Linked DNA regions of Telluria mixta. The protein of the gene in region 1 interacts with the protein of each later gene in a pairwise test. Links are inferred from orthologs where the notes say so. Each region holds a gene or a part of one and is shown on either strand. Other genes may lie near its edges.

Region 1 (4,056 bases):
CTGATGGAAAACCTGGAACTCATGGCCGACATGGCGTCGACCGCGACGCCGGACGTCAATGGCCTGCGCTACACGACCGGTGCCGTGTACGAAGGCCCGGTGGCCGGCGGCAAACCCGCCGGAAAGGGCAAGTGGCTGCGTGCGGACGGAAGTTATTACGAAGGCGACTTCGTGCAGGGCCTGCCGTCGGGTCACGGCAAGCTGGTGAGCGAGCGGGGCGTCGCGTACGAGGGACAATTCGCGGCGGGCATGGCGCGCGGCTCGGGCAGCATCCGCTTCCCGGCCGGCGGCAAGATGGTGTCGTATGAAGGCGGCGTCGAGGACGCCGTGCCGTCCGGTTCCGGCGTCCTCGTGACGAAGGACGGACGGCTCGAGGCCGCGTTCGTAAAGGGCGAGGCGCACGGCGACGGCGTGTTCGTCCCGGCCCACGCCGCCCCATCCGCGGGACATGGCGCCATGGGGCGTACCAATGGCCGGTGGCCGACAAGCTCGCGTTCGTCGGCGGCATCGATGGCGAAGGGCGGCGCCGCGGCATGGGCTGGTGCCGGGCGGACGCCTCGCCGCAGATCGACCTGTGCCGCTACAAGGAGGATCGCAAGGTTGCGTTGGACACGGAGAACGATTGACGCGATACAATCAATTTCTCCGACCATCGAACGAAAGGCTTTCCATGCACGCGCGCACCGTCCTCGCCCTCCCTGGCTTCCTGCTGAGCCTGTCGTACGCGGCCGCTGCTTTTGCCGCTTCCGCCTGCGGCCCGGCGCCGACCGGCGAACTGCGCGCGGAGCGCATCGCGAGCGTCAAGCCGTCGCGTTCGGAGCCGGGCCTGTACGAAGGCCCGGTGTGGATCAAGGATGCGCTGTACTTTTCCGATTTCAGCTTCGCGCCCGGCTTCCCGTCGCGCATCCGCAAGCTGGCGGCGGATGGCAGCGTGACGACGGTCGTGGAGGACAGCGGCAGCAACGGCCTCGCCGTCGACGCGCACGGCGACCTCGTCGCGGCCACGCACAAGTACAAGGCCCTGTCCCGCTATGCCATCGCCGACGGCAAGCGCACGACGCTGGCCGCTGCATATAACGGCCAGGTGTTCAACTCGCCGAACGACATCGCCATCGCGAAGGACGGCACGATCTATTTCACGGACCCGGATTTCCAGAAGGCCGCGGCGCCCGGCGGGCAGCCGGTCACGGGCGTGTACCGCGTGGGCACGGACGGCAAGGTGACGCTCGTGGACGGCAGCCGGCCGAACCCGAACGGCGTCTCGCTGTCGCCGGCCGGCGACGTGCTGTACGTGAACGCGGGCGACGGCTTCCTGCGCGCCTACCCGATCGTGAACGGCGTGCCGGGGCAGGGACGCGACATCGCAAAAGGGCTCGACATCCCGGACGGCATGGCCGTCGATTGCCACGGCAATATCTACGTGACCGAGCACCCGGCCAAGCGGGTGCGTGTGTTCTCGCCGCAGGGGAAAGAGCTGGCGACGATCCGTACGGACGCCAACGTCACGAATGCCGCATTCGGCGGCGCCGACGGCAACACGCTGTTCCTGACGGGCGCCGGCGCCGTGTGGCGGATCCGGCTGGACGTCACCGGATCGCCGTACTGACCGGCCTTACGTCTTCAGCACGACGCGCCTCTGCTCGCGCGCCGACTGGTAGATCGCCTCGATGATGCGCAGGTCGCGCAGGCCTTCCTCGCCTGCGACGATCGGCTCGCGGTCCTGCAGCACGCATTGCGCCATGTGGTCCAGCTGGCCGGCCCATTGCGTGGCGCCGGGACCCGGTGGCGGCGTGACTTCCTTGTCGCGGCCATTTCCCCCGACCCACATCCGGTTGCCGTGGTACCCGGTCGCCGGTTCCATGTCGATGCGGCCTTTATCTCCCACCAGCAGGATGTGGTTCTGGTTGGCGCTGTACATCGACTGGCACGAGCCGATCACGCCTGAGGGAAATTCCAGCTGGAAGCCGATCTGGTCTTCCACCTCGCGGAAGCGCGGGTCCTTGCGGTCCGTCGTTTCCTGGGCATAGACGGCGGTCGGTTCCTCGCCCGTCATGTAGCGTGCCGCGTTGAGGGCGTAGATGCCGATGTCCATCATCGAACCGCCGCCGGCCAGCGCCTTTTTGAGGCGCCAGGCGTTCGGGTCGCGGAAGTTGAAGCCGTGCTCGGAGCGGAAGTAGCGCAGCTTGCCGATCTCGCCCGCGCGGGCGATGCGGCGCGCTTCCAGGTTGTACGGTTCGAAGTGGCAGCGGTAGCCGATCATCAGCTTCTTGCCGGCCTGGCGGCACGCCGCGATCATCGACTCGCATTCGGCCGATGACACGGCCATCGGCTTTTCGCACAGCACGTGCTTGCCGGCCTTGGCCGCGCGGATCGTGTACTCGGCATGCATCGAAACGGGCAGGCAGATATAGACGATGTCGATGTCCGGGTTGTTGCGGATCTCGTCGTAATTCTGGTAGTTATAGAGATTCTTTTCCGGGACGCCGTATTCCTGCGCCACGCGCTTGGCCTTGGCCGCGTCGCCGCTGACCAGCGCGACGAGGCGGCTGTTCTTGCAGTTCTTGAATTGCGGGATGATGATGCCCAGGCCATAGGAGCCGAGCCCGACGATCGCATAGCCGAGCTTGCGATCGGGCGGGGCCGCCCATGCCATGTCTCCCATCGCACCCGCCGCCAGCGCGCCGCCGGCGGCAAGGACCAGACCTCGCCGATTCCTGTCGATCATCACGTCTCCTTTGTTATGGATGTTAGCGCTCACAGTCGCGATCTCATTTTAATACGAATGGACGGGCTCGCCCACAAATTAGCGCCAATCAATAAGCGGCGCCCCCCGGCGCGCACACTGGCAGATGGTGCCCGGAACGGCCGGGCCGTCTTTCAACGAGGTGAATCATGGTCAAACTCCAGGGCAGCGTGCCCGTACCCATCGCCGACTTGCGGTCGCTCGGACCGGCACCGGACGACGAACGCATCGACGTCACCGTCTTCGTGCGCCGCCGCGCGCCGCTTGCGCCCCATCCGCTCGACGCGAAACCGGGGCGGCGGCGCTACCTCACGCGCGCCGAATTCGCCGCGCAGCACGGCGCCAGCGATGCCGACCTCGACGCCGTCGCCGCGTTCGCGCAGCGGGCCGGGCTCGCCGTCGTCGAGCGCCGGCCCGCCGCGCGCAGCATCGTCCTGTCCGGCACGGCCGGCCAGGTGACGGCCGCGTTCGGCACGGCGGTGGAACGGGTCGAACACGCGGCCGGGATCTCGCGCCGCCGCACGGCGCCCGTGCAGCTGCCGCCCGAGCTGGACGGCATCGTCGAAGGCGTGTTCGGTATCGACGACGTGCCTATCGCGAAGCCGCATTTCAGGTTCTCCAAAGAATCCGCGCAGGCTGCCCTGAATGCCTCGATGCCGATGGGCGCCGCGCCCGCCGATGCGCAGGCCGAGGCGCAGGCCGCGGGCGGTTTCACGGGCGTCGACCTGGCGAAGCTGTACGATTTCCCGACAGGCCTGGACGGCAGCGGCCAGTGCATCGCCATCATCGAGCTGGGCGGCGGCTACCGCAGCGCCGACCTGAAGGCCTATTTCAAGAGCCTGGGCCTGCCCGCGCCGCACGTGACGGCCGTCTCCGTCGACGGCGGCAAGAACAGCCCGTCGCTGCCGTGGAGCGCGGACGCCGAGGTCGCGCTGGACATCGAGGTCGCGGGCGCCGTCGCGCCGAAGGCGCAGATCGCCGTGTATTTCGCGCCGAACAGCGAGCAGGGCTTCGTCGATGCGATCGCGGCGGCCGTCCACGACGACGTGCGCAAGCCGTCCGTGATCTCGATCAGCTGGGGCGCGCCGGAATCGGAATGGACCGACCAGGGCCTGGCCGCGATGGACCAGGCGTTCGAGGCCGCGGCCGCGCTGGGCGTGACGGTGTGCTGCGCGGCTGGCGACGCCGGCGCGCACGACCAGAACCCGCAGAACGGTACGCCGGACGGCCTCGCGCATGCGGACTTCCCCGCGTCCAGCCCGTACGTGCTGGGCTGTGGCGGCACGCGTATCGCCGTCAGCGGCAATACGATC
Region 2 (3,429 bases), 2.1 Mb from region 1 along the record:
GTCGTGCGCATCGTCGCGCGTGCCGACAGCGCCCTCGCCCACCTGCTCGGCTTCCACCACCTGCAGATCGCCGGCATCCGCCTGGCCGGCAACGCGCGCCAGCAGCGCCGGCTGCTATTCGAGACCATCGAGCACGACGTGTTCTGGGGCGATGCCCTGAACCCGCTCGACAAGCGCCTCGTCGCCAGGCCGACGGCCGGCGGCTACGTGCTGGACGGCGCCAAGGGTTTTGCATCGGGATCGGTCGGGTCGGACTGGCTCACCGTGTGCGCCTGGGACCCGCTCGCGCACGGCTCGCTCGTCGCCGTGCTGCCCACGCAGCGGGACGGCGTCGCCGTGCACGCCGACTGGAATGCGTTCGGCCTGCGCCAGGCCGACAGCGGCACCGTGACGTTCACGAACGTGCTGCTGACGGAAGACGACGTGCTGCAGCCGGCCGCCCGCGCGGCCACGCCGCAGGCGACCTTGCGCGCCCAGGTCGCGCAACTGATCCTCACGAACGTGTACGTCGGCCTGGCCGAAGGCGCGCTAGGGGCGGCGCGCGGCTACCTGCGCCGCGAGGCGCAGCCGTGGTTCGCGTCCAGCCTCGACGTCGCCGCCGCCACCGACGATCCGTACGTACAGCACCGCTTCGGCCAGTTCCAGGTGCTCGTGCGGCCCGCGCAGGTGCTGGCGGACGGCGCCGCCGCGGAACTGGACGACGCCTTCGCACGCGGCGCCCACCTGACGGGTCGTGAACGGGGCGAGGTCGCGCTCGCGGTCGCGGAAGCGAAGGTCGTCGCGCACAAGGCCGCCATCGAGATCGGCAGCCAGCTGTTCGAACTGACGGGCGCCCCTTCCACGTCCGTGCACCACGGCTTCGACCGCTACTGGCGCGACGCCCGCGTGCACACGCTGCACGACCCGGTCGACTACAAGCTGCGCGACATCGGCCGCCATGCCCTCGACGGCACGCTGCCGGAACCGACCGCGTACGCGTGACGGAGCGCGCCATGAGCCTGATCCGCATCGACCGCGTGACCAAATCGTTCGGTCCCGAGCCCGTGCTGCGCGACGTGTCGCTGCACGTGGAGCGCGGCGACATCTTCGGCATCGTCGGCCAGAGCGGCGCCGGCAAGTCGACCCTGCTGCGCACCATCAACCTGCTGGAGACGCCGGACAGCGGGTCCGTCACCGTCGCCGGCCGCGATCTCACGCGCCTGTCGAAACGCGATCTGCGCGCCGCGCGCCAGAACATCGGCATGATCTTCCAGCACTACAACCTGCTGCAGAACCTGACCGTGTTCGACAACGTCGCCTTCGGGCTGCGCCTGCACGGCATGCTGAATCCGCCCCGGCTGCGCCGGCGCGTGCTGGAATGCCTGGAACTGGTCGGCCTCTCGGCGCGGGCCGACGACTATCCGGCGCGCCTGTCCGGCGGCCAGAAGCAGCGGGTCGCGATCGCGCGGGCGCTCGCGAGCCAGCCCGAGGTCCTGCTGTGCGACGAGCCCACGTCCGCCCTCGACGCCGGGACGACGCGCGCCCTGCTCGACACCTTGCGCGCCGTGAACGCGGACCTGGGCGTCACGATCGTCATCGTCAGCCACGAACTGCCGGCGCTCGGCGCCCTCTGCAACCGCGTGACCGTGCTGGAAAACGGCGTCGTCGCCGAGACGTTCGCCCCCGCCGACACGACCGCCCCGCGCATCACGGCCCTCGGCCGCGAGCTCGCGTTCTACGGCACCGAAGCCGGCGCCCTGTTCCACCCCGGAGTCCTCCATGCTTGAACCGCTCATCGACCTGCTCCCGGACCTGGCCGCCGCGCTGGGCCAGACGCTCACCATGCTCGGCATCGGCGTGTCTGCGGCCGTGCTGTTCGGCGGCCCGCTCGGCATCCTGCTGTTCCTCGTCGGCGACGGCCAGTCGCTGCAGAACCGCCCGCTGGCGCTGCTGCTCGGGTGGACCGTGAACACGATCCGCTCGTTCCCGTTCATCATCCTGCTCGTCGCCCTCGTGCCGCTCACCCGGCTGGTCGTGGGCAGCTCGATCGGGCCGCTGGCCGCGTCGGTGCCGCTGTCGATCGCCGCCGTCCCGTACTTCGCGCGCCTCGTCGAACAGACGCTGCGCGACGTGCCGCGCGGGGTGATCGAGGCGGCGCAGGCGATGGGCGCGTCGGAACTGCAGATCGTCACGCGCGTGCTCCTCGTGGAAGCCCGGTCCGGCCTCGTGCTGGCGCTGACCGTCCTCGCCATCAGTTTCCTGTCCTATTCGGCGGTGGCCGGCGTCGTGGGCGGCGGGGGCATCGGGGACCTCGCCATCCGCTACGGCTACTACCGCTTCGAGACGGACATCATGGTGTTCACCGTCGCGGTCCTCGTCGCGCTCGTGCAGGTCATCCAGCTCACGGGCACCCGCGTCGCGCGGCGGCTGGACAAGCGCTGATTCATCGAACCGCAAGGACAACGCATGCACTTCAAACGTCGCACCCTGCTGGTGCTCGCCGCCGCCCTGGCCGTCGCCGCCGGCGCCCACGCGAAGGACCCGAAGGAGCTCGTGATCGGCACGAGCGCCGGCCCGTACGCGGACCAGGTCCGGCTCGGCATCAAGCCGCTGCTGGAACGCCAGGGCTACAAAGTCAGGATCGTCGAGTTCAGCGACTACGTCCAGCCGAACTTCGCGCTGGCCGAAGGATCGCTGGACGCCAACGTGTTCCAGCACATCGTCTACCTCAACCGCTTCGCGGCCGAGCACAAACTGGCGCTGTCCGAACTGGTCACGGTGCCGACGGCGCCCATCGCCATCTACAGCCGCCGCCACAAGTCGCTCGACGAGGCGAAAGCCGGGACGACCGTCGCGCTGCCGAACGACCCGACCAACGAGGCGCGCGCCCTCGTCATGCTGGAGCAGATGGGCTGGATCCGGCTGCGCCCGCATACCGATCCCGTGAAAGCGTCGGAGAAAGACATCGCCGCCAATCCAAAGGGCGTGAAACTGCTGCCGCTGGAAGCCGCGCAACTGCCGCGTGCCCTGCAGGACGCCGACTATGCGTTCATCAACGGGAACTATGCGCTCGCATCGGGCCTGACACTCACGGACGCGCTGCGCCGGGAGACTATCTCGCGCAACTACGTGAACCTGGTCGCCGTGCGCACGGCCGACCGGGACAAGCCGTTCGCGCGCGACATCGCGAATGCCTACCGCTCGCGCGACTTCCTCGCGTGGTCGGCCAAGCACCAGCCGGGCTACGCGAGGACGGATTGACCCCGCAATTCACGATAAATGGAAAATTCTTCATAGAAATTTGATTGCCGGCCACGTTTTTTGCTACATTGGCGGTTTTACCTTTACGGGATGGCCGCCATCCCCGCAGCCGGCCGCGAATGCGCGAATCCACTCTGTTCAAGCACCTGACCTCCAGTTCGATCGTCACCGCCTGCTGCGTTCTCGGTC

The links. Proteins that work in one complex are often made in the same cells at the same time.
Region 2: the proteins of P0M04_RS18295 (region 1) and P0M04_RS27265 interact in binary tests that used the Escherichia coli proteins (3 or more experiments, as listed by UniProt). The link is inferred for Telluria mixta from one-to-one orthologs.

The regions. Positions count from the first base shown.
Region 1 is NZ_CP119520.1:4,100,784-4,104,839, forward strand. What follows is about bases 670-3,625. They hold P0M04_RS18295 (Gfo/Idh/MocA family protein), read right to left. Parts: upstream 2,726-3,625; coding sequence 1,613-2,725; downstream 670-1,612. Other genes in these bases: P0M04_RS18290 (SMP-30/gluconolactonase/LRE family protein), read left to right, coding at 671-1,606; P0M04_RS18300 (S53 family peptidase), read left to right, coding at 2,893-3,625. Also shown: more of P0M04_RS18300, read left to right, coding at 3,626-4,056. UniProt on the Escherichia coli protein: Hydratase involved in the degradation of sialic acids. Catalyzes the reversible conversion of the dehydrated form of N-acetylneuraminate (Neu5Ac), 2,7-anhydro-N-acetylneuraminate (2,7-AN), to Neu5Ac.
Region 2 is NZ_CP119520.1:6,183,081-6,186,509, forward strand. Bases 1-2,879 are described here. They hold P0M04_RS27265 (methionine ABC transporter ATP-binding protein), read left to right. Parts: upstream 1-992; coding sequence 993-1,766; downstream 1,767-2,879. Other genes in these bases: P0M04_RS27260 (acyl-CoA dehydrogenase family protein), read left to right, coding at 1-981; P0M04_RS27270 (methionine ABC transporter permease), read left to right, coding at 1,759-2,421; P0M04_RS27275 (MetQ/NlpA family ABC transporter substrate-binding protein), read left to right, coding at 2,446-2,879. In the rest of the region: more of P0M04_RS27275, read left to right, coding at 2,880-3,240; P0M04_RS27280 (AI-2E family transporter), read left to right, coding at 3,360-3,429. UniProt on the Escherichia coli protein: Part of the ABC transporter complex MetNIQ involved in methionine import. Responsible for energy coupling to the transport system. It has also been shown to be involved in formyl-L-methionine transport.